Regions from separate parts of the Bacillus sp. F9_6S_D1_P_5 genome, predicted to be linked through region 1. Evidence: riboswitches for the same ligand, from Rfam matches in the RefSeq annotation. Region 1 holds a riboswitch; each other region holds the start of a gene.

Region 1 (7,705 bases):
ATTGTTGCTCTTTTTTCTCGACAGCCTCTTTTTCCTTCGTCACAGCATCTTGGTCAGTTGTTTGTTTTTTCACAATATCGGTATCGTTGTTTAAAATTAAACTGACAGAGTACATATTATCAACGAGATCAGCAATGTTTGCAGAATTTGTTAATACTTCTGTAATGATATTTGTGCGAGGTTTTTCTTGCATAGATTGCAGTCGTTGTTTAATAACTTCCTGACGTGTATCTATGTTTGTTTGTAATTGTTCTATATGTTTCTTTTTTTCGGCAATTACTTGTTGTGTTTTACTAATTTCTTTTTTTGTATCGTTTAACTCAGCTTCGTTTTTATTAATAGAAGTAGTTAAGTCGTCAATTTTCTTTTGTAATTCTTGAATTTCTTTTTCTATTTGTTCTTTCTCAGCTGATTTATTTTGTAAGTCATTTTGTTTTCCTTCTAATTCAGATTGAATATTAGATAATTTATCTTGATTCGTTTCAGCGTATACGGGTGAAAGTAGTGGAGAAACAAAAATTGTTCCTGCTGCTAAAACACTAAACGCTGCAAATTTCTTTTTCATGGTTGTCTAACTCCTTTCCCTATGAATGTTATATATCATAAGAAGAAGAGTGTCTATCGTTGTAATCATAATGTAAAGAAAATTTTATAAAATTGCTAAGTTTTGTCGGAATTTAGCATTTTTCAACAGTAATTGTAATGTTGATTTTATTTTTTTAGTTTGTGCAACAAAGGTGTATTCTAAATTTTTTCTGTAAAATAAAGGGAAAAAACGCAGTTTTATATAGTGAAATTCAAGTTGAAAACCCAATAAAATACTAGTGAGGAATCGTTCTCATGTGAGGTTTTCTGACATGGGATTTGTTTTTGTCAAGAAAATTATTTGCGTTCAGGAAAAGTTATTTTGTTGTCAGATTTAAAATTTTGATTTATGATTTTTAACAGGGACAAAATGTAGTGAATTGTCGAATAATATGTAATACTCTTAATTTCGAGTTTTATAGAGATAGAATGAGAGATAGAGTGACACATCGAAGAGGGGGTTACAATAAATATGAAAAGAATAGGACTTGCATGGCAAATATTAATTGGTCTTGCGCTAGGTATTGCAGTTGGGGCGATTTTCTTTGGCAATCCGGCAGTGGTGAGTTATTTACAACCAATTGGTGATATTTTTATCCGATTAATTAAAATGATCGTTGTACCGATTGTTGTAGCAAGTATTGTTGTTGGAGTTGCTGGTGTTGGCGATGTTAAAAAATTAGGTCGACTAGGCGGAAAAACAATTATTTACTTTGAAATCATTACAACAATTGCAATTATTGTCGGTCTATTAATTGCGAATATTTTCCAACCAGGAAAAGGCGTAAATATGGAGCAGTTAACAAAGACAGATATTTCGAAATATACACATACGACAGAGCAAGTACAAAGTCATTCATTTGCAGATACATTTGTAAATATTGTTCCAACGAACATTATGAAGTCATTAGCTGACGGAGATATGCTTGCTATTATCTTCTTCTCTGTATTATTTGGTTTAGGTGTAGCAGCAATTGGTGAAAGAGGAAGACCGGTTCTTCAATTTTTCCAAGGTGTAGCTGATGCAATGTTTTACGTAACAAATCAAGTTATGAAATTTGCACCATTTGGTGTGTTTGCGCTAATTGGAGTTACAGTTTCTACATTTGGTCTCGCTTCATTAATTCCATTAGGGAAATTATTAATTGTAGTATACGGAGCAATGATTTTCTTCGTTGTAGTCGTATTAGGGATTACAGCGAAAATATTTGGAATTAACATTTTCCAATTCTTTAAGATTCTAAAAGACGAGCTGATCTTAGCATATTCTACAGCTAGTTCAGAAACAGTTTTACCGAAAATCATGGAGAAAATGGAGAAGTTTGGTTGTCCGAAAGCAATTACATCTTTCGTTATTCCGACAGGTTATTCATTTAACTTAGATGGATCAACTTTATATCAAGCAATTGCGGCTATTTTCTTAGCACAAATGTACGGTATTGATTTATCTATTACACAACAAATTACATTATTACTTGTATTGATGGTAACATCAAAAGGTATCGCAGGCGTACCGGGCGTATCATTCGTTGTATTATTAGCGACACTTGGTACAGTAGGTATTCCACCTGAAGGTTTAGCATTCATCGCTGGTATTGACCGTATTTTAGATATGGCTCGTACAGCAGTTAACGTTGTAGGTAACTCTTTAGCAGCTGTAGTTATGTCTAAGTGGGAAGGTCAGTATGACGCTGAAAAAGGACAAGCCTACTTGAAAGAAATTTCTAATAAGCAAGCAGCTTAATTATAATTTGAACAAGCTCTCACATAATATGTGGGGGCTTTTCTATATAGAAGGGGAGCAGACGTAATGAAACGTAAATATGGTGACGGTTCTTCGTGGAAGCGACTACTAGAGAAGAATTATACGGTTAAGCAAATAGAAGAGGGAATGCTAGGAATACTGGAAATAAAAAAGGTGAGAGAACCGAGTTGTAAAGAATATGACGGTAAAGAGCTATGTATTGCTGGCAATCAGTATACGTGGATTCAATATTTCATAGACGGGAAAAACTTTGCGATTACCGCTATGTTAGATGATCAAAAAGAATTAGTGCAATATTATATCGATGTGGCGAAAGAATATGAAATAGACGAGCGTGGTTTACCGTATTTTGATGATTTATATTTAGATGTAGTGTTATTACCGAATGGTAAGATGTATGTGCTAGATGAAGATGAGCTAGAGGATGCTTATAAAAGTGGCGATGTTACAAAAGAAGAGTATGAGTTAGCTTGGTACACTACGAAATGGATAATAGATGCAATAAAAAATAGTGAATTTTATTGGATTTCAATATTGGAAGAAGAAATCAAAAAGTTAAAATGATTGTTGTATTCAAATTTTTGCATAATTACCAAAAAAATCTATACAAAAAATAATTGACTTTTGTTTTGTAAGCGAGTAAAGTTAGGGAAGAAATTATTATTAAAAAATAAATATGAAACCTTCTTATAAAGAGAGGCGGAGGGACTGGCCCTACGATGCCTCGGCAGCGGACTCGATTTCAGAGTGCTGTGCCAAATCCAGCAAGCATGTGCTTGAAAGATGAGAAGAGCGTTTCTTATAGATGTATAAGACCTCTTCTCATTGGAAGAGGTCTTTTGTTATTCATTAGAAAAAGGTTGAAACTAGGGAGAGATGGTACTTTGAAAGAAACGAGAGGAAATGGTTTGGCTTTATTACCACTTGGGATATTTTTGGCGCTATTTATTGGTTCTGGAATTATTACAGGTGATTTCTATAAATTGCCGATACTTGTAGCAATTTCAATTGCTGTAGGGGTTGCTTTAGCAATGAACCGTAAAGAAAGCTTTAATGTAAAAGTAGAACGATTTGCTAAAGGTGCAGGGAACCCAGATATTATGATTATGGTTCTAATTTTTGTCCTGGCAGGAGCATTTTCTGAAACAGCAAAAGGGATGGGCGGCGTTGATTCTACAGTTAACTTAGCGTTATCCATTTTACCGCAAGGATTTATCGTAGCTGGAATTTTTGTTATAGGGGCATTTATTTCATTGGCGATGGGAACTTCAATGGGAACAATTGCTGCATTAGCACCAATTGCTGTAGGTATTAGTGGGCAAACTGATATCTCCATTGCACTTACGATGGCTACTGTTGTTGGCGGGGCGATGTTTGGTGATAATTTATCATTTATTTCAGATACAACAATCGCAGCTGTACGTTCACAAGGAACAGAAATGAAAGATAAGTTTAAAACGAACTTTTTAATTGTACTACCAGCAGCGATTATTACAATTGTACTATTAGTAATCATTACTTTAGGAAGCGACACGCAAATTAAAGCACATAGCTTTGACTGGATAAAGATTTTACCGTATGCAGGAGTACTGATTACAGCATTACTTGGCTGGAATGTACTTATTGTATTAACTGGTGGAACTGTACTATCCGGCGTTATCGGTCTTTTAGATGGAAGTTATACGTTAGAGAGTTTCTTTAAAAGTGTAACGACTGGAATGGGCGGTATGATGGAGTTAGTATTACTTGCTATTTTAATTGGCGGTATGGTCGAACTAATTCAATATAATGGTGGCATTCAATATTTAATGAATATTTTAACACGTAACATTCGTTCAAAAAAAGGAGCAGAGTTTGGTATCGCTGGTTTAGTAGGTATGACGAATATGTGTACAGCGAATAATACGATTTCTATTATCTTTACAGGTCCGCTTGCGAAAAATATTGCAGATCAATATGAAATTGATCCCCGTAAATCAGCGAGTGTATTAGATCTTTTCTCATGCTGTGTGCAAGGATTAATACCATACGGCGCGCAAATGTTAACAGCAGCAGGATTTGCGGCGTTATCTCCAATTGAACTGTTACCATATGCGTTTTATCCGATCTTAGTTGGAGTATGTGGAATCATTTCTATATTAATTGGTTTCCCGAGGTTTTCTAAAGTAGCGGGAAAGAAAGAGTATCATAAAACAGCATAATGAAAAATGAAGTTTATGAAATGAAACGAAAGCCGTACAGAGAATGTCCTCTGTACGGCTTTTTATATGCGCTAAAAGAGTGAATGATACGATGCTACCGCATGTTTTTACAAAAGGCTGAATGCAACTCAGTCTTAAGTCTGAGTCGAAAACGGTTCTTAAGCTCGTTATGGAAAAAAGAAAAAATAGTTAAGATAAGAGTATCAAATCGAAGGGAGGCAAGCACAAGATGAAACAATTTCTAGCGTTTATCGCGGCTGGTATTTTAGCTTTAATTGCTCTTGGCAGTCTTGCTGGTATTATAGGATTCGCAATTGGAGCAGGAGTTGTGTACTGGAGCTATAAATCATTTGTGCGAGCACAATCATTTTTTGGAAAGTTAGCTTGGGGTATTGTTGGTTTAATCGGCTTGTCCATCGCCCTTTCTCATTCCCCAGCATTAATCGGTATTGCAGCATTAGTAGTTCTATACTACGGATACCGTGAGTGGAAAAAAGAAAAAGATGTAGTTGTTGATTCTGCTCCAGAAAGTTCTAAACCATATAGCAACTTTGAAGATGAGTGGAACAAGTTAATGAAAAACTAATATAAAATAAATCAAATTTATAAAGTAGAAGAGAGGAAGATTATAATGAAACAATCTTTATTCGGACGTGTACGCGATGCAATTTTAGCAGATTTTCATAATGTGTTAGATGAGAAAGAAAGAAAAAATCCAATCGCTATGTTAAACCAATATTTACGCGATAGTGAGCGTGAAATAACAAAAATTGAGAAATTAATTCAGCGTCATAAAACATTAAAATCTAATTTCGCTCGTGAGCTTGAGCAAGCACGTTATTTCGTGAATAAAAGATCAAAACAGGCTATTATCGCTCAAGAAGCAGGCGAATTACAGTTACACGAACGTGCATTAGAGGAAGTAGCTTATTATGAAGGGCAAGTCACTCGATTAGAAGAAATGTATGCAGGTGTTGTAGAGCAAATTGATGAGTTAGAGCGTCGTCTTTCTGAAATGAAAAATAAATTAAAAGAAATGCACGCAAAGCGTATGGAATTAATGGCACGTGAAAATATGGCACATGCGAATCGCCGTATGAATACTGCGATGCATAAAATGGATGAAAATAATCCGTTCTTACGATTTGAAGAAATTGAGGATCATATTCGTGACTTAGAAACTCGTATGAATGAGGAGCATGAACGTGACACATTTGATATGAAGATTGCAAAGCTTGAGCGTGAAATGAAGGAAAAGAATGATGTATCGTTAACGAAAGAGTTAACAAAATAATAGTAGTATATTATAAAACAGGCTTATGATATAGTGATAGGAGAAAAGGTGTTGGAAAGCAATGCCTTTTCTTCTATGTATATGTGACAAGAAGGGGGGAGCTGAAATGAAGAAACATTTTTCAAAAACACAATTAATGGGGATGCTCCTCATCATATTTGGATTCGGTCTTTTTCTTGATATGATACTTGGACATTTTGAACCAGGTGGTCTCATTTTTGCATTTATTATGCTTATGTTTGGAAGGCATTATCGTAAAAAGAATCGTTATGTACGGGGAAATGTATTTTTATTTGTTGGTGGTATCGTATTTTTATTCTTCTTATTCTCATCAGCAGCATTTGTTCTTGTCGTATTCGCTTGTTTAGCTTTAATTGGTTATCAATTGATTCAACAAGGACATAAGCAAAAGGCAATGAAGGTTGAAATTAAAGAAAAAGGGATTATAGACGAAGAGAAGCAAATATATCGTACAGAACCATATTTGAAAAATATGTTTGTAGGTAATGTACGAATGATGGATCATATTTATGAACTTGAGGATATTAATCTTCAATATGGTGCTTGTGATGTGGAAATAGATTTAACAACTGCTATGATTCCAGAAGGAGAAACGGTAATTGTTATTCGGGGTGTCGTTGGTAATATTCGTTTATATGTGCCATATGATATTGAACTGTCTTTAAATCATTCTGTTATTGTCGGACGTGTGCTCTTGCCAGGACATGAAGAGACAGGGTTTAACCGTAATGTTACATTTAGAACAGAGCAGTATAAAGAGGCTCCTCGGCGTATTAAAATTATTTCTTCGCTTGTCGTAGGCGATACGGAAGTGAGGAAAGTATAATGAAGAAACAAAAAAATATTTCATGGATGTATATTCGTTATTCTATGTTGTCCTCTGTTAGTATCGCACTCATTTGTACAATTGTATATGTATGGAAGAGCGAGCAACAAGTGTATGATTTATTATGGAAAGAATCCATCGCTTCTGTTCCAATTGGCTTGTTTATTATGACTACAAGTTTACTTATCGGGGGAATTGTAGGATATGCAATTGGTTACTATATAGAGCAGCGTATACAAGGGTTAAATACGTTTTTATTTGAAGTAGAGCGAGGGAATTTTCCAACCGATGTTTCGTTTACTGCAGATGATGAATTTCATGAAGTGGAACGAAAAGTAATCGTTCTTGCTCGTCGATTAGAGGAGCAAGCTGGACTCTTTCAAAAAGTAACGAATGAACGAGCTCATTGGAATGAAGAGATGAGACAAGAAGCGATTTCCCAGGAAAGGCATCGATTGGCGAGGGAGCTGCATGATTCTGTAAGTCAGCAGCTTTTTGCAATGTCGATGATGATGTCGGCTATTAATGAACAAGTAGCTGTATTTCCAGAAACGACGAAAAAGCAGTTGCAGCTCGTTGAAAATATGGTTGTAAATGCACAATCAGAAATGAGAGCATTGCTTCTTCATTTACGCCCAGTGCAGTTAGAAGGTAAGAAACTAACAGAGGGTATAGAAGAGCTTTTAACAGAGCTGTCTAGAAAGCAACATATGAAAATTGAATGGTTAATTGAGCCAATAGAATTGAAAAAAGGTGTAGAAGATCATTTATTCCGCATTGTACAAGAGGCGCTGTCTAATACTTTACGACATGCGAAAGCAAAGAAAACGGAAGTGCGTCTTCGAAAAATTGATCAATATGCAATATTGAAAATTATTGATGATGGCGTGGGATTTGAAGTTGGAGTTAATAAAGCTGGTTCATATGGTTTAAGATCCATGCAAGAGCGTGTGCATGAAATTGGTGGGACATTAAAAGTGCTTAGTTTTCCGGCTAAAGGTACGCAAATAGAA
Region 2 (7,705 bases), on a different contig from region 1:
CTTTTTAATTTCTAATTTAATACCCTTTTTCTCTAATATCGGCTGTGCCTTCTCTAAAATAACAGCGTGCGGCACGTTAGAAGCTCCCACAACAAGCTTATTCTCTTCTTTCCCACCACAAGCCGCTAATGTAAATACAGACAGCGCTGTAACAACTGACAATAGAATCTTTTTCATATGATGTCCCCTTCTCCCTTAAAGTTATGTAGTTAGAAAAAAGGGCCGGCATACACCAGCCCTTTTCAGCAATTATTCTTTTACAGGAACAACCGCTCCTTTATATTCTTTATTAATAAAGTCTTCGATTTCTTTAGAGTGCAATACTTCTACAAGCTCTTTAATCGCTTTTTTATCTTTATCACCTTTACGAACAGCTACTACGTTTGCGTATGGAGAATCATCGCCTTCAATTGCAATTGCATCTTTTTCTGGGTTTAATTTCGCATCAATTGCATAGTTAGAGTTAATTAAAACAGCATCGCCTTCTTTATTGTTATACACTTGTGGCAATAGACCTGGCTCGATATCTGTTTTGAATTTTAAGTTTTTTGGATTATCTGCAATATCTTTTGGAGTTGCACTAACTGGATCTACTCCGTCTTTAATTTTTAAAATTCCTTCTTTTTGTAAAATTGCTAAACCACGTCCATGGTCAGTAACGGAATTACTCATAATAATTGTCGCTCCGTCCGGAAGTTCTTTTAAAGTCTTATATTTTTGAGAGTATACACCAATTGGTTCTAAATGAATTTTCCCTGCTATTTCAAAGTCATATTTTTTATCTTTCATTTCTTTTTCTAAATACGGAATGTGCTGGAAGTAGTTTGCATCCAAATCCTTATCCGCTAACGATTTATTTGGCAACACGTAATCTTGGAACTTTTTCACTTCTAATTCAATTCCTTTTTTCTCAAGTAACGGTTTTGCCTTTTCTAAAATTTCAGCGTGCGGTACGTTAGAAGCACCAACAACAAGTTTCTTTTCATCTTTATCTTTCCCGCCACAAGCAGCTAACCCAAAAATTGAAGTTGAAATAAGTGCTGTAAGTAATAATTTTTTCATTTGAAGCATCCTCCCGTTTTTTATTATCGTTTATCTATTCGAGTCGTTAAACTATCACCAATCCACTGAATGAAAAATACAACTAGTAATACACAAATTGTCGCGACGATTGTTACATCGTTATTTCCTCGTTGGAATCCTTCTAAATAAGCAAGTGTTCCAAGGCCACCAGCACCAACAACTCCCGCCATCGCTGTATAGCCTACTAAAGCAATTGTCGTAACCGTAATACCAGATACTAACGCTGGTAATGATTCTGGAATTAACACTTTCAAAATAATTGTGCTTGTTTTTGCTCCCATCGCTTTTGAAGCTTCGATTACACCTTTATCAATTTCACGAAGTGCAATTTCAACCATTCTTGCGTAAAATGGTGCCGCTCCAATAATTAGAGCTGGCAACGCTGCACTTGCTCCAAGAATTGTTCCAAGCAAGATCTTTGTGAATGGGATTAATAAAATAATTAAAATGATGAACGGTATCGAACGGAAAATGTTTACGAACGCTCCAATCGCTGTATTAACCGTTTTGTTTTCCCATAAATTATCTTTCGCCGTCATGAAAAGTAACAATCCTAAAATTAGTCCTAAAACAAATGTGGCAAGAGCTGCGATTGCCGTCATATATAACGTTTCACCAGTTGCTTCTAACATTTGATTCCAATCAACATTTGTGAGTAACTTATCCATGTGCAATCACCTCCAGCTCTACTTGATCTTGATGTATTCCCTCTATTGCTTGCTGAATCGCTGTTTCCTCACCATTTAAATGAACAACTAAACTACCGTAAGAACCGTTATTCGTTTGTGCGATATTCCCTTGCAAAATGCTAACTTCTATATCACTGCGTTGCATCAACCTTTGAAGTACTGGTCTTTCTACAGCCTCACCGATAAACTGCAAACGAACTACTTTACCATCTGGATATTTTTCAATTAAACTTTCAATCGTTTCATTTGTATCTTCAGAATCCGTTAACTGCTGTACAAATCGTTTCGTAATGTCTTTCTGCGGATTACGGAATACATCAAGTACTGGACCCGTTTCTACAATCTTTCCTTTCTCCATTACCGCTACTCGATTACAAATCTTTCGAATCACATGCATCTCATGTGTAATAAGTACAATTGTTAAACCGAGACGCTTATTAATATCTAATAATAAATCTAAAATTTGATCTGTCGTTTCTGGATCAAGAGCTGATGTTGCTTCATCACATAAAAGCACTTGTGGATTGTTAGCTAATGCTCTTGCAATACCGACGCGTTGCTTTTGTCCTCCGCTCAGCTGAGATGGATACGCGTCTCCTCTTCCCTCTAATCCAACAAGATGAATTAACTTATCCACACGTTTTCTTCTCTTCGCCTTATCAACACCTGCAATCTCAAGTGGGAACTCGATATTTTCGCGTACAGTTCGTGACCAAAGTAAGTTGAAGTGTTGAAAAATCATTCCGATTTCTTGCCTTGCCTTACGAAGTTCACTTCCTGTAATTGCTGAAATCACGCGATTTGCAATTGTAATTTGGCCAGAAGTTGGTTTCTCTAATTGATTGAACAATCTGATTAAAGAACTTTTCCCAGCGCCACTATATCCGATAACACCAAAGATTTCACCTTTGTCTATTTTTAAATTGGCGTTATCTACAGCAGTGACATCACCGCTTTTTGCTTTATATATTTTCTTTACATTCTCTAATAGAATCATGGTGTATCACCCCTTTTTTGTTTAAAAAGCGTAAGCGGCTCGTTTAGAACAAGAGGACGCCCGAATCCCTGACGTAGAGGCGCTTTTTGCCTCATAGGAAGGGATGAAACGACCGACTGTTCTAGCCGCTTAAGCTAGATTTTTGGATCGACTCCGCAATTTTTTATGTTTAATGCGTGTAGTCCACCGTTATCACTACTTTTATTATTTGAATGTCCTCCACATTCAAACAATAAAAAAACCTTTCTGCTTTAGAGAAGCAGAAAGGTTTATGTGCGTATATAACAACATTATCCCTCTCTCTCATCTCTCAAAGCATTTGCTTTGCAGGAATTGGCACCATTTCAACATAAGTTGACGGTTGCCGGGCTTCACAGGGCACAGTCCCTCCACCTCTCTTGATAAGAGAAATCAGATTACATTTTCGTCTGATTTGTAATTTATGAAATTGTCTATATTTTATGAATTGAATTGTATCAACATACACACACCATGTCAACAGAAATTTTAGCAAAAAATGAAACTTCAGAATTTTAAGCACCTACTGACATCGGTTTACATATGTGAAACATCGATTCAACTAATAGCATCGTTCGATAAGTTCCCGAATATTGTACACGTCCATCGTTCATTAACATTTGCAACCTTACATTGCCGTTCACCAATTGTTTTACATCTTCTTCATCTACACAAACGATTTGCTCCGTTCCTCTTTCTTCATGTAGCAACTCTATATAATCTCTTGAAATTTGTAACGAACAACTCTCATCTCCAAAGCGGAAATTAACAGTTTTTTCTCCTTGTCTTAAAAGCGGCTCTAAATGATATTGACCATTAGCGTAATTTACAAATGATTGCAGCAAAGAATATAATTTCACCCTAAATCACATCCTTCATATCACTTTCTATTACACATACCATTCCCTCTCACTAAAGAGCAATCCTGTTATTTTCGCTCGACAAATACTGTAACCACCCTGCATCTCGACATATTTCCCGAGAAATATGTCGAGGCGGCAAAAACTTTGCCGCCTACTTTAATTCCGTATATAAATATTCAACCGAATGAAATGCATATATCTTCTTCATGAGTGTCCCATTTTCAAAAACAAGTAAACACGGTACACTTTCGATTCCATACTCTTTCGCTAAATGCGGAGCATAATTTAAATCTAACATTCCAATTTTCAAATCTTCAATTGTCATCTCAACGACAGTTAACATCTTTTTTGCTAATTGGCATGTTCCACACATTGGAGTATATACATATAACACTGTTTTTTCTTCGTTCTCTATTAGGGCTGTTGCTTCGGCTCCTGTCCAGTCAATCACTTCTATCATTCCTTACCGTAAATATTCTGTATAAACGTCAATGTCAGCTCCCCATAATACATTTGCTAAGTGTGAAGATGGCGCAGTTGCCACTTCTCGGTACGAGCGATCAATATAAATATGCTCTGCTTGCGGAAATTCTTTTCGAAATTGTTTCCTTAACTTTTCTCCAGCATCATCAGCATCCACTAGCACATACACTTCCTTATCAAAAAACTGATCAACGAGCTCATCCATTTTCGACAAACCAATTGTACCATTTGTACAAACAATTTCCACCGGTTCACGAATAATAGATTCAATCTTTCTTCTATCTGATGTACCTTCTACAATAATGACTTTTTCCACATAAATCATATGTCATCACCCGATCACCATATACTATACAACCTTTAACTTAGTATATAGTATATTCGTTATTTTCATGTTGTTTCCTGTTTATTTTTGCAAAAGAAAAGCGGAGGCGGCTCGTTCAGAACAGGAGGGCACCCGAACCCCTGAACTAGAGGCGCCTTTTGCCTCAAGTGAAGGAGTGAAATGACCGACTGTTCTAGCCGCTGGAGCTAGATCATAAAAACTTAAACAAAAAAGTTTTCCCAAAAAACGTTCTCCTACACGATAATTAGTATATGATTCCACGTTCATTATTTTTCACAAAATAAAAAAGGACAGCACAAAGGCTGTCCTTTAGTCGACTATAATTAGTCTTGGTTTGTCATTTCTGCATATTTTTCTGCAGTTAATAACTTCTCAACTTGGCTTGCATCAGAAAGTTCAACTTTAACCATCCATGCACCCTCGTATGGAGATTCGTTAACAAGTTCTGGTTGGTCACTTAATTCTTCGTTTACTGCTACAACTTTACCACTTACAGGTGCGTATAACTCAGAAACCGTTTTAACAGATTCTACGCTTCCGAATGGCTCGTCAGCTTCGATTGTTGCACCTACTTCAGGAAGTTCAACGAATACGATATCGCCTAGCTCACCTTGTGCAAAGTGAGTAATACCGATAACAACTTCATTACCTTCAGTTTTTACCCATTCGTGTTCTTCAGAGTAACGTAAATTATTTGGAATGCTCATGACTGTACCTCCAGTGAATGTATTAATTATGTAAAAATACCTTATTGGTACTTTTTCCACACACTTTCAAACTGCTCTTCGTTAAAACCAAGTGTTACATTCGTTCCATCTGTTACAATTGGACGTTTAATCAACATGCCATCAGATGCTAAAAGCTCGTACATTTCGTCTTCACTTGCATCCTTTAACTTATCTTTCAGACCAAGTTCACGGTAACGCATTCCACTTGTATTAAAGAATTTTTTTAATGGTAATTCACTTTTTTCATGTAAATTACGTAAATCTTCTTTTGATGGTGGATTTTCAACAATATGAATCATCTCATATGCTACATCGTTTGCCTCAAACCATTTCTTTGCTTTTTGACATGTGCCACACTTTGGATATGAATAAAATGTTACTGTCATAAATTCACCTACTTTTTTACTAACCTTTACCTTTATCATATAGAAAACGTTTTATTATTTCAAACGATTATTCGCTAAACTTTTACTTATTTCGTGATAATTTTTAATAATCCTGCTGATTTTTCTTATTTTTCCGCCATTTGTTAAGAAAAAATAAATATATAATTTTTTTAGATTCTTCTCTTATCACTCGCCGAACATATATCTTAAACAAACGTTTGATTAAATCCCTATTTTTCTTCATTAGCCCTTGATCTGCATCGACTTCTTCCTACCGAACATACATCTTAAACAAACGTTTGATTAACTCCTCATTTTTCTTTGTTAACCCTTGAGCTGCATCAATTTATTCCTACCGAACATACATCTTAAACAAACGTTTATTTAACCATTTCAGCCTATAGTCACAAAACCCGGAAACACTTTAAATGACAAAGACGTACATATAAAAGGAACTAACGATTTTGGCCGTAAGAATGAGAGTATTCCGTGATGTTGAAGAAATTACTGCAAAGAAAAAAGACGCATTTAAATGGATGCGTCTTTTGGAGATGTTTCTTTTGTGAAATCATATAAAGCAATTGCGCCTAAAATAACTAATATACTTTCAGGGGCATCTAACAAAATAGTTCTCCAAGTTTCTGATATTACCCATTTAATACCTGCCGCTGATTCAAGATATGCTTGAAAATAACTGATTGTAAAATCAATTACAAATAAACATACAAGTAATGTTAGACCAAATCGAATTAATTTCTTGTTTGTAAACATGTAACACCTCTCAAAATTCATTGGATATTTCTGATTTCAGTTCATTACATATAAAAATCTCTATATTTAATTTTAACATACGTAATATCCAAATAAATACAATATGCATTTTTGCATATTGTATTTACAGTATTCCATAATTTCGATTAGTAACCTCATAAACAATGGCATCAGTTGAACCCACTATGTAACCGATTCCTGCATGCGAAATAAAGGAAAGCCTCTTATACAGGCTCCTTCCTCATCTATTCAAATAATCTGCAATTGTTTGAAATACGACGATATACATATTATGAATACTTTCTTCAGTATTTCCACCATTCGATAAACCAACTGCCCATTGTTGTCCTTCACCACTTCCGATATTTGCAAACCCTTGCGTATACATAGCATTTACATCTTTTCGGGCACTGTTATACTCTATCCCTTTTGTAATAAACGTTGAATATGATTTATCTTGTAAACCGATAAAAAACACTGGTTTCTTTAGCGATGAAAATACATCTTTATACTGCTCTGTTGAGGCTTCTTGAAAGTGATTTTTCATGACAAGAAAACCATCCACTTCCTTAGATTTCTTTTCCAGGTCCTCTAACTTCATTTCCTCAAACTTTATATTCCTAAACGTATCTTTCGGTTTTTCTCCAACAACTCCAATTACGAGTGCTCTTCCGTTATATTCTAATTTATCTCCTTCTTTATCCTTTGCACACCCAGCACCCACTAGGCATATCAATATAAAAAATAAGAAATACGATAAACGCTTCATATAGCACCCTCCCCTTCTTTTCAGTCAAGTGACAAAAACGTAAGGTTAATTCAAGAAAATGTAAGTAAAATCGATAGCCCAAATTACGTTTCTATATTATAATCAATTGAATTTACTTACATTACTAAACATAGGAGATTATCATGAAGAAATTTAAACTTTCATCTTTTCTTCCGTTAAGTTATATACTTCTACTCGTACTCGTAAGTCCCCTTTACGATGTATTAAATAAATCTACTGTACACGCAGTAGATGTCACAACTGTAGTAGATGATTGGATTCCATTTGTGAAAGCATTTATTATTCCTTATTTACTTTGGTTTCCTTACTTATACGGCGCACTTATTTATTACTGCTTTGCGGATCGAAAACAATATTATGTCACTTTAAGTAGTATCATTCTTGGAAAACTTGCTTGTTTTTCTATTTATTATTTTTGGCAGACAACTGTACCACGTCCAACAGTCGTTGGATCAGACGTATTTTCCGAACTAGTCCGCTATATTTATAGTATCGATCAACCGGTAAACTGTTTCCCTAGCATTCACGTTCTTACTACCTTTATCATTATG
Region 3 (7,705 bases), on a different contig from region 1:
CCATGCCATTTCTCTCTCTTAAAGGAATTATCCACTACTTCCGAAGCAGCTGAACCGTCCATAATTCCCTTTACTTCTTTTCCGTTATAGTAATACAACTTACCTGTACGCGCATCAATAAGCGAGTAACCTAACGCAGAATCTACTCCTTCTTTCGGGGAGGTGAAATCAGTAAAGTAATATAACGTTCCATCCTTACCGAAGATTGGTGTAACTCCTTCTTTCGTTCCCCACTCAGTCGGGATCTTCATATCAGTTTGTGAGAATTTTGTATTCCAAAATCCGTGAATATATTTACCGAAATACGTATTTAATGTAGATGCAGTCTCGTGATTTAATACGCCATCAACAAATTTAGGTGCCTTTCCTTTGTCGTATCTTTTCACTTCACCTGTTTGTGCGTCTACTACTACAACGCCCTCTACTTCAAATCCAGATCTTCCTGAAATAAATTCACCATACGTCATTGTATAATAAGGTTTCCCTTTATCATCTACTTCAAATTTAGGTTTCCCTTTAAAGATTAGATTTGGTTCTGCTTTCCTTACAACACGCTCTAAATTATTCCCGAAAAACATGCTTGGCACATATTTCATTTTATAACCAAGGTGCAGTTTCGCTTCCGCATCCGGGTTCGTACCTGACATCGTTACGTATCCTGGAATTGTCTCTGCTTTACGTGCTTTAAAAAATCCTGAAACTTCAATTGGTGCTACATATAAAGCCTCGCCATTTACCATTTGTGGCGTTAATTCTCCTAGTTCAAAATAAGCTACTTTCGGAATATCTCCAAATACTTTTTTCATCTTATTTTCCGCTGTCTTTGGCGGCACTGTAAACGGCTGATCATTTTCAGTAAATGGCTCTGAAATATCTTTCTCTACCTTTACAACAGAATCATATTTTTTTTGCGTGATTACTATATCGTGCAAATAACCAAAATAGCCGTAACTTGCTAGTAAAACAAACATTAGAAGCCCTTTTAACGTACCTTCTAATTTCCCTATTTGATTTTGTGAAAATAAAACAAGCCCAATTAAAACTGCTACTGCAACGGCATAATGAGTAAGAATCGAATCTGCTCGATCATCAATTAGCCAAAGATATTCATAGATTGCAATACCTATCCAAAATAAAACAGGAATAACTAAAATGGATGATTTCTTACCCTTTACAACCTTCTCATCCCCTTTCTTATCCACTGCTCGAAGTTTACTACCGCTTCTTGTCCATGGAATCAAAAACAAAGTGAGAATAGCTAAAATTAAAAATTTCATCAAAGGCAATGTCCCCTTTTCTTTTATTTTCCCTTTTAGTATAACAAATAAAGGGTATTCAGGTAAAAATGGGGATGATTATATTTTTTTACTACTTAATACAACTCCGCTTACCACATATAAGATAGATGCAATATAAAAAATCGTACCAATCGTAAAGAAATCTACTAAATATCCTGTTGCAATAATTGCTACTGCTCCTCCAATCGATGTCCACACATGATATTTCCCAATCTCATAACCAGCATTTTCTTGCACAACCTTTCGTGCTAACGACGTCTTCTCTGTATTACGCTGCACAGCACCTAAAACCCCCATTACAATTTGAAGAATATACACATGCCAGACTTCCGTGGCAATCGGGAAACAAAGCATTAATACTGCCATGGACCAAGCATATATAATTAATAATTTCCGATCACCTACTCTATCGGACACCTTTCCTACTACCGGATACACAAGTGCTGAAGTTAAAGCGAATAAGCCATACGCCCAGCCAAATTGCGAGAAGCTATTCCCAACGTTGCGAAGCAATAGTATATAAAAAGGAAATACCATACTTCCCGCCATCATAATTATGCTTTGTGACGCTACAAATCTTCTATATGTCATTTCGTATACTCCCTATAAAATAAATTCACAAATCTCTCTTTTGGATCCGCTTCTTTTTTCTTCTGAAGAAATTCTTCTATACGAGGATATGCCCTTTTTAACTGCTCCTTCGTTGGGTAAGAATAATACGGTAAATAATAACTACCATTATGCTTTAAAGTAACATCAATCATCTTCTGAATGACCACTTTTGTTTTCTTTATTTCATCCTCTGAGCGTCCTTGATTAATTAAAAGAACCAGTGCAAACATATCATCTTTCGCATAAGATAGTACCGCATTTTCATTCTTTTCTACATAACGAATGGTAATGTTAAGAAGATTTAATTCCTCTTCACTCAAAACATTTCGCAAGTCATCTATATATACTGCAAAACTGTCTATCGGTACGAAATACTCCTGTAAAACCTCGGTTAAATTTGGGTTATCATATTCCATAAAGGCACTATCCGATCTCATTACATTATTTCGCGTTTCGTACTTACCATTTGTACGTTCAAAATAACTTCTTTGTATATCCCAAAATGTACCTTTTCCCCAATCACTATAGCGTGATAAACCGAGTAAAAACTTTGGCGCAGCTATAATATTTTCTTCTTTTAATTTACTGTACTCTCTCAACTTCTGCTGATCTTTTGCTAATACATAATCTGTCACATACATTTCTTTTAAAAATGAATGTGGGGCAACAGAAATACGTGCTAAATGCATACGTATATCCTCATCCCTCCGCACTTTATTCTTAAAATATGAAGAGTATTCCTTATAATCTAGTACCTTCGTATGCGTTTCATACAATTCATCGTTTGTTAACTTTAGCGTCACATCTAAAATCACGCCAAACAATCCGTATCCCCCAATTACATACGGAAACAAATCAGCATTCTCTTCTCTACTTACATTACGCACCGTACCATCTGCCGTTAACAATCTAAATGACTCTACTGTATCAATTAATGCTTCATGACGAATGTCACGTCCATGTACATTTACACTTAATGAACCACCAACAGTAAAAATATTTTGCGACTGCATTACTTGAACCGCAAGACCATACGGATTGATTTTCTTTTGAATGTCATTCCATGTGACACCGCTTTGTACCCTAATCCTCTTCTTCTCCGGATTAAACTCTAATATTTCATTATATCCTTTCATATCAAGCATCGTACCGTTCGGATAATACGTCTGTCCGCCTTGGCTATGTTGCATACCTGCGATAGAAATTTTCTCCCCAGAAACATTTGCATCTTGCACAACCTGTTTTAATGAAATTTCATCTTCAGCACTTTCAACACGTTTTATTTTCGTCGGGAGTAACTTTCCTACATCGCTCATAATCGGATGATTTAATTGCTCTTTATATGTATTTACAGATGTCGCAAGCAACACTGTATAAGCCATCATAACCACCGCTATCTTTCTTTTTTTCAAATGACACTCTCCTCTTCTACATCTTTTCCTCTTCATATTGTACCTATTTTCCTATGAAGAAAGTATACAAAAAAGAGGGCACCTTATTTTAGGTCCCCTCATCAAAACTGTTACTTTGCTGCTGGCAATTGTATTGGGTCAAACTTTTCGTACGACGTATACTTTGCGTTCGTAATAATGTGTGCTTTATCCTTGCCATTACTACTCATAATCATGTCTATCTTTGCTGATTCATATTTAAAATCTTTTGTAATGATATATTCTGCATCCACTTCTTCTATTTTCGCATTTTGTGCTTGTAACATTTTCTTCTGCGTTTCATCCATGCTAGTTAACATACTTTCTGTTTCTTTCCCTTTTAATGTAAATTTCAGTTTATATTTATCTCCGCTTTTCTCCATCTTCATTTTATCTAAAACTACTTCCGGTACTTCTAATTTATCTATAATATCTTGAGTCGCTTTCATTCCACCAGCGTTTAATTGCTCCTCTGGTACGGTTATAACTTCTCCTGTATTAGGATTTTTCACCTCACCAGCAACTTTACCATCCACAGTATACACTACAACATCTGTACCGGAAATATTCATTTCAGAACGAGAATTCTTTGTCTTTGGCTCTAATTGCATCTTAGCCTTTAATATATCCATCTCTGTTCCCTCAGCTTTTACCCCTACACCATATGTCATCGTTACATGCTCTTCATTTTTAAAAGCTTCGTTCGTTTTCTTGAAAACATCCTTCGCTGCTAATTCCTTTTCTTTTTGAACTGATTCTTTTTTCGGTTCATCCATCTTTGCTGTTTTCTCATTACTACACCCTGCCCCTAGACTGATTGCAAGTACTAAACTTGAAACAAAAATAATTTTTTTCATAATGTCGCCCCCTTTCCAAAAATAATATCACCTCTTTTCCTATGAAATCTATATAATTTTTAATCTATATTCTCTATATAGCGACATGTTTAATGAAGATTTTAAATATGATATAAATAACAACAACTCATTTCAGGAGGTCATTATGAAAGCAATTATTTGCACAAAGTATGGACCACCTAACGTTCTTCAGCTTCAAAATATAGAGAAACCTACGCCTAAAAAGAACGAAGTATTAGTTAAAATTCACGCAACAAGTGTATCGACTGGAGATTGTAGAATACGCGGTTTTAATAGTCCCCTCTTATTTTGGATTCCTATGCGGATCATATTAGGTTTCAGAAAACCGAGAAACCCTATACTTGGTGTAGAATTAGCTGGAGAAATTGAGGAAATTGGAACAGATGTAACTCAATTTAAAAAAGGTGATCCTATTTTTGCATTAACAGAACTAAACCTCGGCGGTTACGCCGAGTACACATGCGTACATGAAAGTGGATTAATAACATTAAAACCTACCAATGTGACGTATGAAGAAGCGGCAGTTATTCCTTTTGGTGGAACTTCAGCATTGCATTTCCTGAGAAAGGGCCTTATAAAAAAAGGGCAACAAGTGCTCATATATGGTGCCTCAGGATCGGTAGGAACAGCTGCTGTACAACTTGCTAAATATTTCGGTGCGACCGTTACGGCTGTTTGTAGTAATTCAAATTTTGAACTCGTTCAATCTTTAGGAGCTGATAAAGTAATTGATTATACGAAAGAAGATTTTACTAAGAGGCGCGAGCGCTACGATATTATATTTGATGCAGTTGGGAAGTATAAAAAATCCCTTTGTACAAATACATTAACACCCAATGGAAAATATGTATCTGTTAATGGAATGATGGCAAAGGTAAGTAAAGAGGATATGATTCTACTAAAAGAACTAACTGAAACAGAACATTTAAAACCTGTTATTGATAGAACTTACCGATTAGAAGAAATTTCTGAAGCGCATATGTATGTGGAAAAGGGACATAAAAAAGGTAACGTTTCGATTACCTTAAAATAAAATATATTCAGAAAATAACATTGACAATTCTTTTTGTAAGATTTACTATTAGTACCATATTAAAAAACTACATACACATACTCTTATCAAGAGTGGCGGAGGGACTGGCCCGATGATGCCCGGCAACCGAGCTTATGACGTATAAGCTAAGGTGCTAATTCCTGCAAAACGAGTTTTCGTTTTGGAAGATAAGAGAGGATCCTATTTTGTCTATTCGGCACCTCTCTTATTTTTGAGAGGTGCTTTTTATTTTGGAACGTATATGAAGGGGGAACTATAGATGAAAAAAGTATTATTGAGCATTGTAAGTGGAGCGGTATTATTGTTAGGTGCATGTGGTGCTAATTCCGATAAAGAGGTAAAAACGTTAGATGAGAAAAAGATTACTGTCGGCGTAACGGGTGGACCGCATGAACAAATTTTTGAAAAGGTGAAAGAAGTGGCAGCGAAAGACGGACTCGAAATTGATGTAAAAGTATTTAATGATTATGTAGCACCAAACGTATCTTTAGATGAAAAAAGCCTCGATGTAAATAGCTATCAAACGAAATCATATTTAGACGTATTTAAAGCTGAACGCAATATGAAATTAACTGAAGTATTTTCAACAGTAACATTCCCTATGGGCGTATATTCTAAAAGCTTAAAAGATGTAAAAGACTTAAAAGAGGGCGATGCGATTGCTGTGCCAAATGATCCAACGAATGAACTTCGAGCTTTAAAGCTATTTGAAAAAGCAGGTGTTTTAAAAGTGGATCCAAAGGCTACAGAAAAAGCGACTGCGAAAGATGTAATTGAAAATCCGAAAAATTTAAAGATTGTTGAATTAGAGGCATCTCAATTACCGACACAACTAAGTGAAGTGAAAGCAGCTGCAATTAATACAAACTTTGCATTAGGTGCAAAATTAAGCCCTGCGAAAGATTCTATCTTCCGTGAAGGAAAAGATTCACCATATGTGAACTGGGTCGTTGTTCGTACTGAAAATAAAGATGATGCCGTTGTAAATAAATTAAAGAAAGCTTATCAATCTAAAGAAGTAAAAGAATTTATCGAGAAAAAATTTGATGGTTCTGTTTTACCGTCTTGGTAGGAGCTGACGATAATGATTGAATTAAAAAATGTATCCAAAGTATTTACAACAAAAAAGGGGAATGTGGAAGCTCTTAAACCTACTTCCCTCCAAGTAAAAAGGGGCGAAGTATTTGGAATCATTGGATATAGCGGCGCTGGTAAAAGTACATTAATTCGATGTGTAAATTTATTAGAAAAACCAACGACAGGAAATATCATTGTCAACGATCAAGACTTAACAACTTTATCAGCAAAGGAACTTGCAAAAGCGCGACAAAAAATCGGGATGATTTTTCAAGGATTCAATTTACTTAAAACTGTTACCGTTTATGAAAATATTGCATTACCGTTACGCCTTGCTGGCATTCCAAAAACGGAGATCGAAAAAAGAGTAGAAAAATATTTACGCATTGTCGACCTTTTCAACCGAAAAGATGCCTATCCGAGTGAACTTTCTGGTGGTCAGAAACAACGTGTTGCCATTGCACGTGCACTATCCCATGAACCAGAAGTGTTATTAAGCGACGAAGCAACGAGCGCTTTAGACCCAGAAACAACGGAATCTATTCTTGATCTATTATTAAAGATTAATGAAGAAATTGGGATCACAATTTTATTAATTACACATGAAATGAATGTCATCCAGCGTATATGTGACCGAGTTGCTGTCATGGAACATGGAGCAGTAGTTGAAAGCGGGACTGTGAAGGATATATTCACAAACCCACAACATGCAACAACGAAAAAATTCGTAAATAGTGCATTTGCAGCGAAGATTCCTGAAGACGTACAGAAAGAGCTACAAAGAACCGGAGAAATCGTAACACTTTCATTTATAGGAACTTCTCCTGGCGAACCAGCGTTAGCTATCGCTACAAAACGTTTTCAAGTGTATCCGAATATTTTATCCGGTAATATTACACAGTTAAAACATGAAGCATATGGGAAACTGATCATTCATATGCAAGGTGAAAAAACTGAAGTAGACCGTGCTTTATCATTTTTACAAGAGCAAGGGATCATCGTAGAAGGAGGTAGAACAGATTATGGGAAACAAGTCCTTTTTGGATGAATGGGGTAAAGTCATATGGGAAGCAACCATTCAAACATTTCAAATGACATCTATTTCACTATTCATCTCTATCCTTATTGCACTACCACTTGGCGTCACACTTGTTTTAATGAGACCTGGTGGGCAGCACGAAAATAAAATCATTTATCCAATTCTGGATACAATTATTAATATCATTCGCTCTCTTCCGTTTATCATTCTACTATTCTTTATTTTACCTTTTACAAAGTTTCTAATGGGAACATCGATTGGTGTGCAAGGTGTCATCGTACCACTTGTCGTATTCACGGCCCCTTATATTGCAAGGT
Region 4 (7,705 bases), on a different contig from region 1:
CGAAAGAAGAAAAGCCACAGGCACAACTGGAAGTAAAGAAAGAAGAAAAACCTCAGGAACAGCCTGCTGCTAAGCAACCAGAACAGCAAAAAGCACAAGAAGAGAAACAACAAGAGCAACAACCGAAAGCACCTGAAGTAAAAGAAGAAGCGAAGGTTGTGAATCAACCGAAAGAAACAACGAAGCAGGAGCAAAAGGCTGATCCGAATAAAGAGGAGAAAACGATACCGACTCCGACTGTTCCAAATTCTGAACAACGAAAACCAGACCCAGTTCCACCACCAAAACCACAAGCAAAACAAGTTACTATCTCAGTAAAAGGTAATAAGGGTTACTTATTAGGTGCGAAAAAAATGGATGTACAAGAAGGCGATACGGTTTATAAAGTATTACAACGTACAGGTTTAGATGTGGATGCAATGGGCTCTAAAGGTGATATTTACGTAAAAGGTATTAATGATTTATATGAAAAAGATATTACAGATACTAGTGGATGGAAATATCGTGTGAACGGTGCGTTTCCAAACCATAGTGCAGGTGTAGTAACAGTTAAACCAGGAGATACAATTGAGTGGGTGTATGTATTAAAATAAGAAAGGCATTCGGTAAAGGACTATGAAAATAAGTTTTTCTTCTTTACATCCTTTTGTGAATTTTTTCTATTATATCGGGGTGATGATACTATGTATGATGTGTCTTCATCCTCTTTTTTTAATTGGAGTAATTCTATTAATCGTTATTTTAAATGTGATGCAAGGGAATAGCGAAAAGATAAGAAAGATGTTACCAAGCACAATTGTATTCTTTTTTATGGTCATTTTATTTAATTCGTTATTAACACATAGAGGGCGAACTACGTTATTTTGGTTAGGTGATAGTCGTATTAAACTTGAGGCAATTATGTTTGGGCTAGTAATGGGGTTATTACTAGTGGCGATTATGTTTACGTTTGCTTCGTATAATGATATTATTTCAAGTCATAAATTTTTATATTTGTTTTCTAGAATTTCACCGAAAGTAGCATTGTTAACGATGATTACGGTGAGGTTTGTTCCTTTGTTTATGAGGCGATTACAGAAAATAACACTTGTCCAAAAGACAAAAGGTGTACAAGTAGATGCAGGCTCAATTGTTGAAAGAGTGAAAAATGGTATGCAATTGCTGCAAGTATTATTAATTTGTTCATTAGAAGATGCACTGCAAACAGCAGATTCTATGCAAGCTCGTGGATTTGGTGTAACGAAGCGTACGACATATATTCGGTATAGAATGGAAAAACGCGATTGGTACACGCTCAGTTATTTAAGTATTTTATTTATAGTTGCTATTATATGTAGTACGTATGGCGGAGGAAAGTTAATCATTTATCCGAAAGTCGAATCTATTCTATTTCAGCAATACGATGGAATGATGTTTGGCGTATTTACGATGTTTATTAGTCTACCAATTATAATGGAAGGAAGGGAATGGCTATGGTGGCGCATGCAGAAATAAACAATTTATCATTTGTATATGCTGATGAAAACGAAAAAGCGTTACAGCATATTTCTCTTTCTATTCAAAAAGGAGAGTTTATTACAATTGCTGGCGGATCAGGATCCGGGAAGACGACTTTATTAAAACATTTTAAAAAGGAATTACTTCCAATCGGTACACGCTCAGGAGAAATTTTTTATGATGACGTTGTATTAGAGGAAGTACCTGATTTATTATCTGCACAAGAAATTGGCATGGTATTTCAAAATCCAGAAAATCAGCTCGTAATGGATACAGTTATTCAAGAATTAGCATTTTCTTTAGAAAATATCGGGTTACCATCACATATTATTCAAAAACGAATCGCAGAGCTTATTAGCTTCTTAGGATTTCAAGATTTATTGCATCAATCTGTTCATACGTTATCTGGTGGACAAAAACAACTTGTCAATTTAGCTGCGGTATTAGTTATGCAGCCGAAATTATTATTATTAGATGAACCAACGGCGCAGTTAGATCCCATTGCGGCGAAAGAGTTTTTAGGATTGTTAAAACGTATTAACGAAGAACTTGGAATTACGATCGTTTTAAGTGAACATCGCTTAGATGAAGTGATACCACTTGCGACGCGCGTTATTTGTATGAACAATGGCCGAATCGTGTATGATGGTAGTCCTAAAACGGTTATAGCGAACATGTGGGAAGTTGAAAAGTTCCGTCCGTTTATTCCGCAAATTCCAAGATTGTTTTTAGAATGGAACGCGGAAGATATTCCGTTTACAGTGCGAGAAGCACAAATGAAACTGAATAACTTTTCAGAGATATCATATGTGAGTGAGCCAATGGTACAAAGTGAAAAGCAAGAAGTCATTTTAAGTGGAGAGCATATTTCATTCCAATATGAAAAAAGTAGTCCACTTATTTTACGAGATTTAACCGTATCGATTGAAAAAGGAAAATGGGTAGCACTCGTTGGAAAAAATGGTACAGGTAAATCTACACTGTTAACGCTTTTAGCTGGATTGCAAAAAGCGAGAAGAGGGAAAGTAAAGTGGAATGGGAAAGTGATACATAAAATTGATTCGAAAGAACGATTTAAAAGTATTGGGTATGTATCGCAGCATCCATATTATCATTTTACATTTGATACAGTGTGGGATGAGGTGTATGAACGTGCACGTGAATTATACGGAGAACAAGGAAAAGAAATAGCAGAAGATACGCTAAAACAGTTTTGGTTGTACTCGCTTAAAGAACGCCATCCGCACGATTGTAGCGGAGGAGAGCAACAATTACTTGCGTTATGTACGACATTATTATCAAAGCCAACGTTATTATTGCTGGATGAACCGACAAAGGGGCTAGATCCATGGAAGAAAGAAAGAGTAGGAGAACTATTTAGGAAGTTGCAAAAAGAAGGTACAACAATTGTAATGGCAACGCATGATATTGAATTTGCAGCAAAATACGTTGATCAATGTATGATGTTATTTGACGGAGCAGTCATTATGAATGATGCACCGAAAGAATTTTTTAGTGGTAACTTCTTTTATACAACATCTATCAATCGATTCATTCGAAAAGAATTGCCATATGCATTAACGTGGGAGGATGTGTACGAAGCGTGTCCAAACGATATGTTGCATTCATAATATGTATTTTTGCAGTAATAATAGGCACATTACTCTTTACGACACTTATCATGGACGGCTATTACATGTTAAGTAGTTTGTTTTTATTAGTTGTTATTATGTTACCGTTCTATATCCGCTTTGAAAGACAAGCGTTTGTTTCACGTGAAATTGTTCTCGTTGCTGTGTTAGCAGCAATTGCAGCAGTTAGCCGCGTACCATTTTCTCTTTTACCAAGTGTACAGCCGACTTCTTTTGTCATTATCGTTTCTGCAATCGTGTTTGGGAGTGAAACTGGTTTTATGATCGGGGCAACCGCTGCTATCGTGTCTAACATTTTTTTAGGACAAGGTCCGTGGACGCCGTGGCAAATGTTTTCTTGGGGGATGATTGGTTTTATAGCTGGATTATTACGTAATACATTTTTAATGAAAAAGTTATGGGGAAGACTTCTATACGGATTGTTTGTTGGATTTTTATTTGGCTGGATTATGAACTTGTGGGGGCTTCTCGGGTTTATACGTGAGGCAACGTGGGAAGCTGTCGTTTCGTATTATATCGCAAGTTTTTATTTCGATTTGAGCCATGCGATTTCGAATGTTATTTTCTTACTACTATTTAGTACGTCTTGGATTACGATTCTTACAAGATTTAAAAAGAAATATGGCATATTAGATAAGCATAACATGGCATAGAAAAGCATACTCATATAAGGTAGGGTCGCGACTTACATATTCGTTTGCCTCTTTCATGCTTCTTACATATTGTAAGGAGCATTTTTTATTGTCAAAAAATAGTCCAATATATATCCGTTACTATATAAAATTATTTGTATAATAATAGGTGAGAACTATTTTCAAAGAGGAGGTGTATAGTTAATGAAGTTAGTTATTCCGAAGCAACACGGTGCATGGGCCATGCTCGTTATACCGTTTCTATTAAGTGTCATACTTGGGAAACCTACTATGTATCATATTCCATTGTTTTTAGCGTGGTTCTTTATCTATTTAGCTACGTATCCATTTCTTACGTACATAAAGCAAAGACGAAAAAAAGAGTTTTTACATGCAGCAATTGTATATTTTATCATCGCTTTCGTATTTGGGATGATCTCTCTATTATATGAATGGCGCATTCTTTTATTCGTAGCAGTCATGATTCTATTCTTTATAGTAAATATGTATTACGCTCGTCAAAAGAATGAAAGAGCATTACTAAATGACATTAGTGCGATTATTGTTTTCTGTATTGGTGGTTTAGTTAGTTATTATTTTTCAATGAAACTTATAGATAAAACAGCACTATTTATTGCGCTTATATCATTTTTATATTTTTTAGGAAGTACGTTTTATGTGAAAACGATGATTCGTGAGAAAAATAACCCGAAGTATCGTCTTATATCATGGGGTTACCATATTCTATTAACAATCATCGTATTTGCTATCAATCCGTGGTGCTCTCTTATCTTCATACCGAGTGTCATTCGAGCAATTATGTTGTACGGCAAAAAGATTTCTATTATAAAAGTAGGGATTTTAGAAATTGCTAATTCTGTATATTTTTTAATCATAACGGTAATAATTATGAAGTATGCCATTTGAAAAAACTTCCCACCTTATGATGGGAAGTTTTTTCAATCTTGTTCTAAAATGTGAACGGTGTAATCGCAGCGTTGAATAGCTTGTTCGATCGCATAAAGGGATTGTTCAATACGTGCGCGATTAAAATCTTTTTCAACAGTCTGTAGTGCTGCTTCTAAACAATGTTTTGCTTCTTGTAATGATTGAAAAGAATCTTGTACATATCCGCGAGCATTTTCGTGCATTTCATATTCCTCCTTGCATACTCATATATGTATAGTATGAACAGTAAAGAAGAAAATATTATTTGTTATATTTGTTTGACAATTGAAATGAAATTACGTATAGTAAGAATTAAGTGAATATTTTCTTATCCAGAGAGGTGGAGGGACTGGCCCGATGAAACCCAGCAACCGCGATGCAGGTGCTAATTCCAGCAGAACATATTTGTTCTGGGAGATAAGACGAAGATATATACGTAACTTCTTCTTATCGGAGAGGTTTTTTTGTTGCAAAAAAACCGATTACGAAAATTTATATTAAGAAGAAAGGGGTTGCGAAGTACTGTGACACTCGAAAAATACGTAAAACTGCGTAGTACAGTTTATGAATATATGATAGAGCAAGATAAGCCAATATCATTGTTAGATATTCAAGAACATATCGTTTCGCATCATGAAGGAAAATTCACGAAAAAGATGTTACATCAATTTTATTTATCAAGACTATTAGATGAACTGAAACTGGATGGGAAAATTACATTAGCTGATGAATATCTCTATACTGAAAAAGGGGTATTTTATAAGGCGAGAAAAGGGAGCTGAGCTCTCTTTTTTTTGAAGTATGTAGAGTAAAAGACTGCTTAAGCAGCCTGATACAGGGAATGGTGTTGAGTGTGTAGTGTCAAAGATTGAATGTGCCTGAAAGAGGCACTTCATATCGGCTGCAAATGAAAAGAGACACCTTCGCCGAATAGGTGTCAGTCGTTTTGTCATATAGACTTGCTATTTGACAGTTATTAGAATAACATGCAGTGGCTCTAGAAGTCAAAAGGGAATTAAAGGAAGAGGTGTTGTTATGTACGCTTACTTATTACATGATATAACGAAATGGATTCCTAAGTACATTATGGATAAAGGATATGAATATTATGAAGAAGGACATGTAGATGATGTTGAAATACAAGACAAGAAAATATTTGCTTTCGTTACTGGAAATGCAGGAAACTATGAAGTGATTATTGATCTTGAAGATTTTACAGAAAGTAGCTGCGAATGTCCATATGAAAATTATTGTAAACATATGGCGGCAGTTGTTTATGATATTCAAAGTGCTGGTGAGAGTACGGTGAAAGAGAAATTGAAAGATTTAGAAAAGGAAGAGTTATTGACCGTATTAAACCGTTTATTACAAAGCTCAAAAAACGTGCAAATTGTAGAGAGAATGTTAAAGAAGGGGAAACTTTAACTTATAGAGGGAGTTGTTTTGTAGTGAATGTACTAATTGTATACGCTCATCCTAGTCCTTCCAGTTTTAATGCGGCGATTTTAAAGCATGTGCAAAAAGGATTGCAAGAAACAAACCATTCGGTTACGGTACTTGATTTATATAAAGAAAAATTTGATCCGGTTCTTGTATTTAATGAAGAGAAGAAAAGACGTGATTTAGTAAATGAAGAAGAAACAGCTCGTTACAGAACATTAGTGGAAGAAGCAGATACTCTTCTTTTCATTTATCCAATATGGTGGTGGGGCATGCCAGCTATTTTAAAAGGGTTTATTGATCGCATTTTCGTTGCTGGATTTGCTTATAAATATGAAGGAGCCCTGCCGAAAGGTTTATTGAAAGGTAAGAAGGCATGGGTAATTAATACGTTAGATTCACCGTTATGGTACGTCGCATTATTATATCGATCAGCCGATTGGATTATGATGAAGAGAGGTGTTTTACGTTTTTGCGGCATTCGCGATATAAAGCGGTCAGTTTTTCAATCTGTAAAAACGAGTAAACGAGAGAAGCGGGAAAAGTGGTTATTACAAATAGAAGAAAAGGCTCGTACATTATGAATGAAATCGATCGTATTATAAAGTGTTGTCAGTATGATAACGAACTTTTTCGGACGTATATTACATGTTTACTTCAATTGAAAAAATGTAGTGAAACGTTTCAACAAATGCAGATTCAATTAAGAAATGATTATTTAATAAGAGGGATTTGTGAAAGAGAAGTTGATGAGGTGGTAAGGGGAAGTAAAGAATATGATACATATTTTCTTCCTAAAGTGTTACAGTGGAATTTCCTTAAGAACAATCCACATTTAATTGAAAAAGTATGTGTAGATTTTTTTGCATTTAAGGCATTAAATCTTACGGATATAGAGTGGAAGAACATTATAAATTGCATGGGAAATAAATAATTTATTATGTAAAAAAGCTAGTATAAAACTAGCTTTTCGTTTAGATAAATAAGAAACATAGACTAATGATAAAACCTGCATATAGTAAGTTAACAACGCAAAATCCCATAATATCACGAGCACCTAAACCAGCTATTGCTAATGCCGGTAATGCCCAGAAAGGTTGAATTAAATTCGTCCAAGCATCGCCCCACGCAATTGCCATTGCTGTTTTTGCAGCAGGTACACCAAGTTCAGCGCCAGCTGGAATCATAATGGGTGCTTGCACAGCCCATTGACCGCCACCAGATGGAACGAAAATATTAACGATGCCAGCACTTAAAAAAGTAAAGAGCGGAAAAGTCGTTTCGTTTGAAATGCTAATAAAGAAATTAGAAATAGCTCCTCCAAGTGAAAGTCCTTCACTATTTGCCCCAATCATCATCCCCATAATTCCTGCGTAAAACGGAAATTGAAGTAAAATACCAGAAGCACTTTTCGTAGAATCTGAAAAAGCGCGAATGTATTGAATCGGCGTACGGTGGAAGATAAGACCTGCAATTAATAACATAAAAATCACGATATCGAGAGTAAGGTTAAAGCCTTTCGTATAAAAGTAATTG

What was found. A riboswitch is a leader RNA that binds a small molecule or an ion and turns the genes downstream of it on or off. The one in region 1 is predicted to bind S-adenosylmethionine.
Region 2: another riboswitch for S-adenosylmethionine. It lies ahead of ACUXEY_RS20875 (methionine ABC transporter ATP-binding protein); the one in region 1 lies ahead of ACUXEY_RS24190 (Na+/H+ antiporter NhaC family protein).
Region 3: another riboswitch for S-adenosylmethionine. It lies ahead of ACUXEY_RS23440 (MetQ/NlpA family ABC transporter substrate-binding protein); the one in region 1 lies ahead of ACUXEY_RS24190 (Na+/H+ antiporter NhaC family protein).
Region 4: another riboswitch for S-adenosylmethionine. It lies ahead of ACUXEY_RS02015 (hypothetical protein); the one in region 1 lies ahead of ACUXEY_RS24190 (Na+/H+ antiporter NhaC family protein).

What each region holds. Positions count from the first base shown of each region.
Region 1 covers NZ_JBTREW010000026.1:15,275-22,979, forward strand. The annotation lists gene ACUXEY_RS24175 (murein hydrolase activator EnvC family protein) at 1-565, opposite strand, end outside; gene gltP (glutamate/aspartate:proton symporter GltP) at 1,058-2,329, shown strand; gene ACUXEY_RS24185 (ribonuclease FAU-1 family protein) at 2,396-2,914, shown strand; SAM riboswitch class I at 3,035-3,140, shown strand; gene ACUXEY_RS24190 (Na+/H+ antiporter NhaC family protein) at 3,235-4,551, shown strand; gene ACUXEY_RS24195 (lmo0954 family membrane protein) at 4,781-5,137, shown strand; gene ACUXEY_RS24200 (PspA/IM30 family protein) at 5,183-5,845, shown strand; gene liaF (cell wall-active antibiotics response protein LiaF) at 5,952-6,692, shown strand; gene ACUXEY_RS24210 (sensor histidine kinase) at 6,692-7,705, shown strand, end outside.
Region 2 covers NZ_JBTREW010000019.1:20,238-27,942, reverse strand. The annotation lists gene metQ (methionine ABC transporter substrate-binding lipoprotein MetQ) at 1-177, opposite strand, end outside; gene metQ (methionine ABC transporter substrate-binding lipoprotein MetQ) at 250-1,062, opposite strand; gene ACUXEY_RS20880 (methionine ABC transporter permease) at 1,086-1,751, opposite strand; gene ACUXEY_RS20875 (methionine ABC transporter ATP-binding protein) at 1,744-2,769, opposite strand; SAM riboswitch class I at 3,070-3,177, opposite strand; gene ACUXEY_RS20870 (hypothetical protein) at 3,303-3,647, opposite strand; gene ACUXEY_RS20865 (thioredoxin family protein) at 3,802-4,110, opposite strand; gene ACUXEY_RS20860 (toprim domain-containing protein) at 4,114-4,458, opposite strand; gene gcvH (glycine cleavage system protein GcvH) at 4,803-5,186, opposite strand; gene ACUXEY_RS20850 (arsenate reductase family protein) at 5,228-5,593, opposite strand; gene ACUXEY_RS20845 (DUF3937 family protein) at 6,122-6,364, opposite strand; gene ACUXEY_RS20840 (hypothetical protein) at 6,606-7,133, opposite strand; gene ACUXEY_RS20835 (phosphatase PAP2 family protein) at 7,277-7,705, shown strand, end outside.
Region 3 covers NZ_JBTREW010000024.1:46,670-54,374, forward strand. The annotation lists gene ACUXEY_RS23415 (DUF3981 domain-containing protein) at 1-1,277, opposite strand, end outside; gene ACUXEY_RS23420 (MFS transporter) at 1,356-1,889, opposite strand; gene ACUXEY_RS23425 (FAD-binding protein) at 1,886-3,322, opposite strand; gene ACUXEY_RS23430 (DUF6612 family protein) at 3,433-4,197, opposite strand; gene ACUXEY_RS23435 (NAD(P)-dependent alcohol dehydrogenase) at 4,343-5,251, shown strand; SAM riboswitch class I at 5,332-5,446, shown strand; gene ACUXEY_RS23440 (MetQ/NlpA family ABC transporter substrate-binding protein) at 5,532-6,344, shown strand; gene ACUXEY_RS23445 (methionine ABC transporter ATP-binding protein) at 6,357-7,397, shown strand; gene ACUXEY_RS23450 (methionine ABC transporter permease) at 7,372-7,705, shown strand, end outside.
Region 4 covers NZ_JBTREW010000001.1:403,902-411,606, forward strand. The annotation lists gene ACUXEY_RS01985 (DUF4430 domain-containing protein) at 1-593, shown strand, start outside; gene ACUXEY_RS01990 (energy-coupling factor transporter transmembrane component T) at 616-1,494, shown strand; gene ACUXEY_RS01995 (ABC transporter ATP-binding protein) at 1,467-3,128, shown strand; gene ACUXEY_RS02000 (ECF transporter S component) at 3,101-3,802, shown strand; gene ACUXEY_RS02005 (YwiC-like family protein) at 3,986-4,708, shown strand; gene ACUXEY_RS02010 (hypothetical protein) at 4,741-4,932, opposite strand; SAM riboswitch class I at 5,055-5,153, shown strand; gene ACUXEY_RS02015 (hypothetical protein) at 5,194-5,511, shown strand; gene ACUXEY_RS02020 (SWIM zinc finger family protein) at 5,765-6,154, shown strand; gene ACUXEY_RS02025 (NAD(P)H-dependent oxidoreductase) at 6,178-6,753, shown strand; gene ACUXEY_RS02030 (group-specific protein) at 6,750-7,103, shown strand; gene ACUXEY_RS02035 (short-chain fatty acid transporter) at 7,144-7,705, opposite strand, start outside.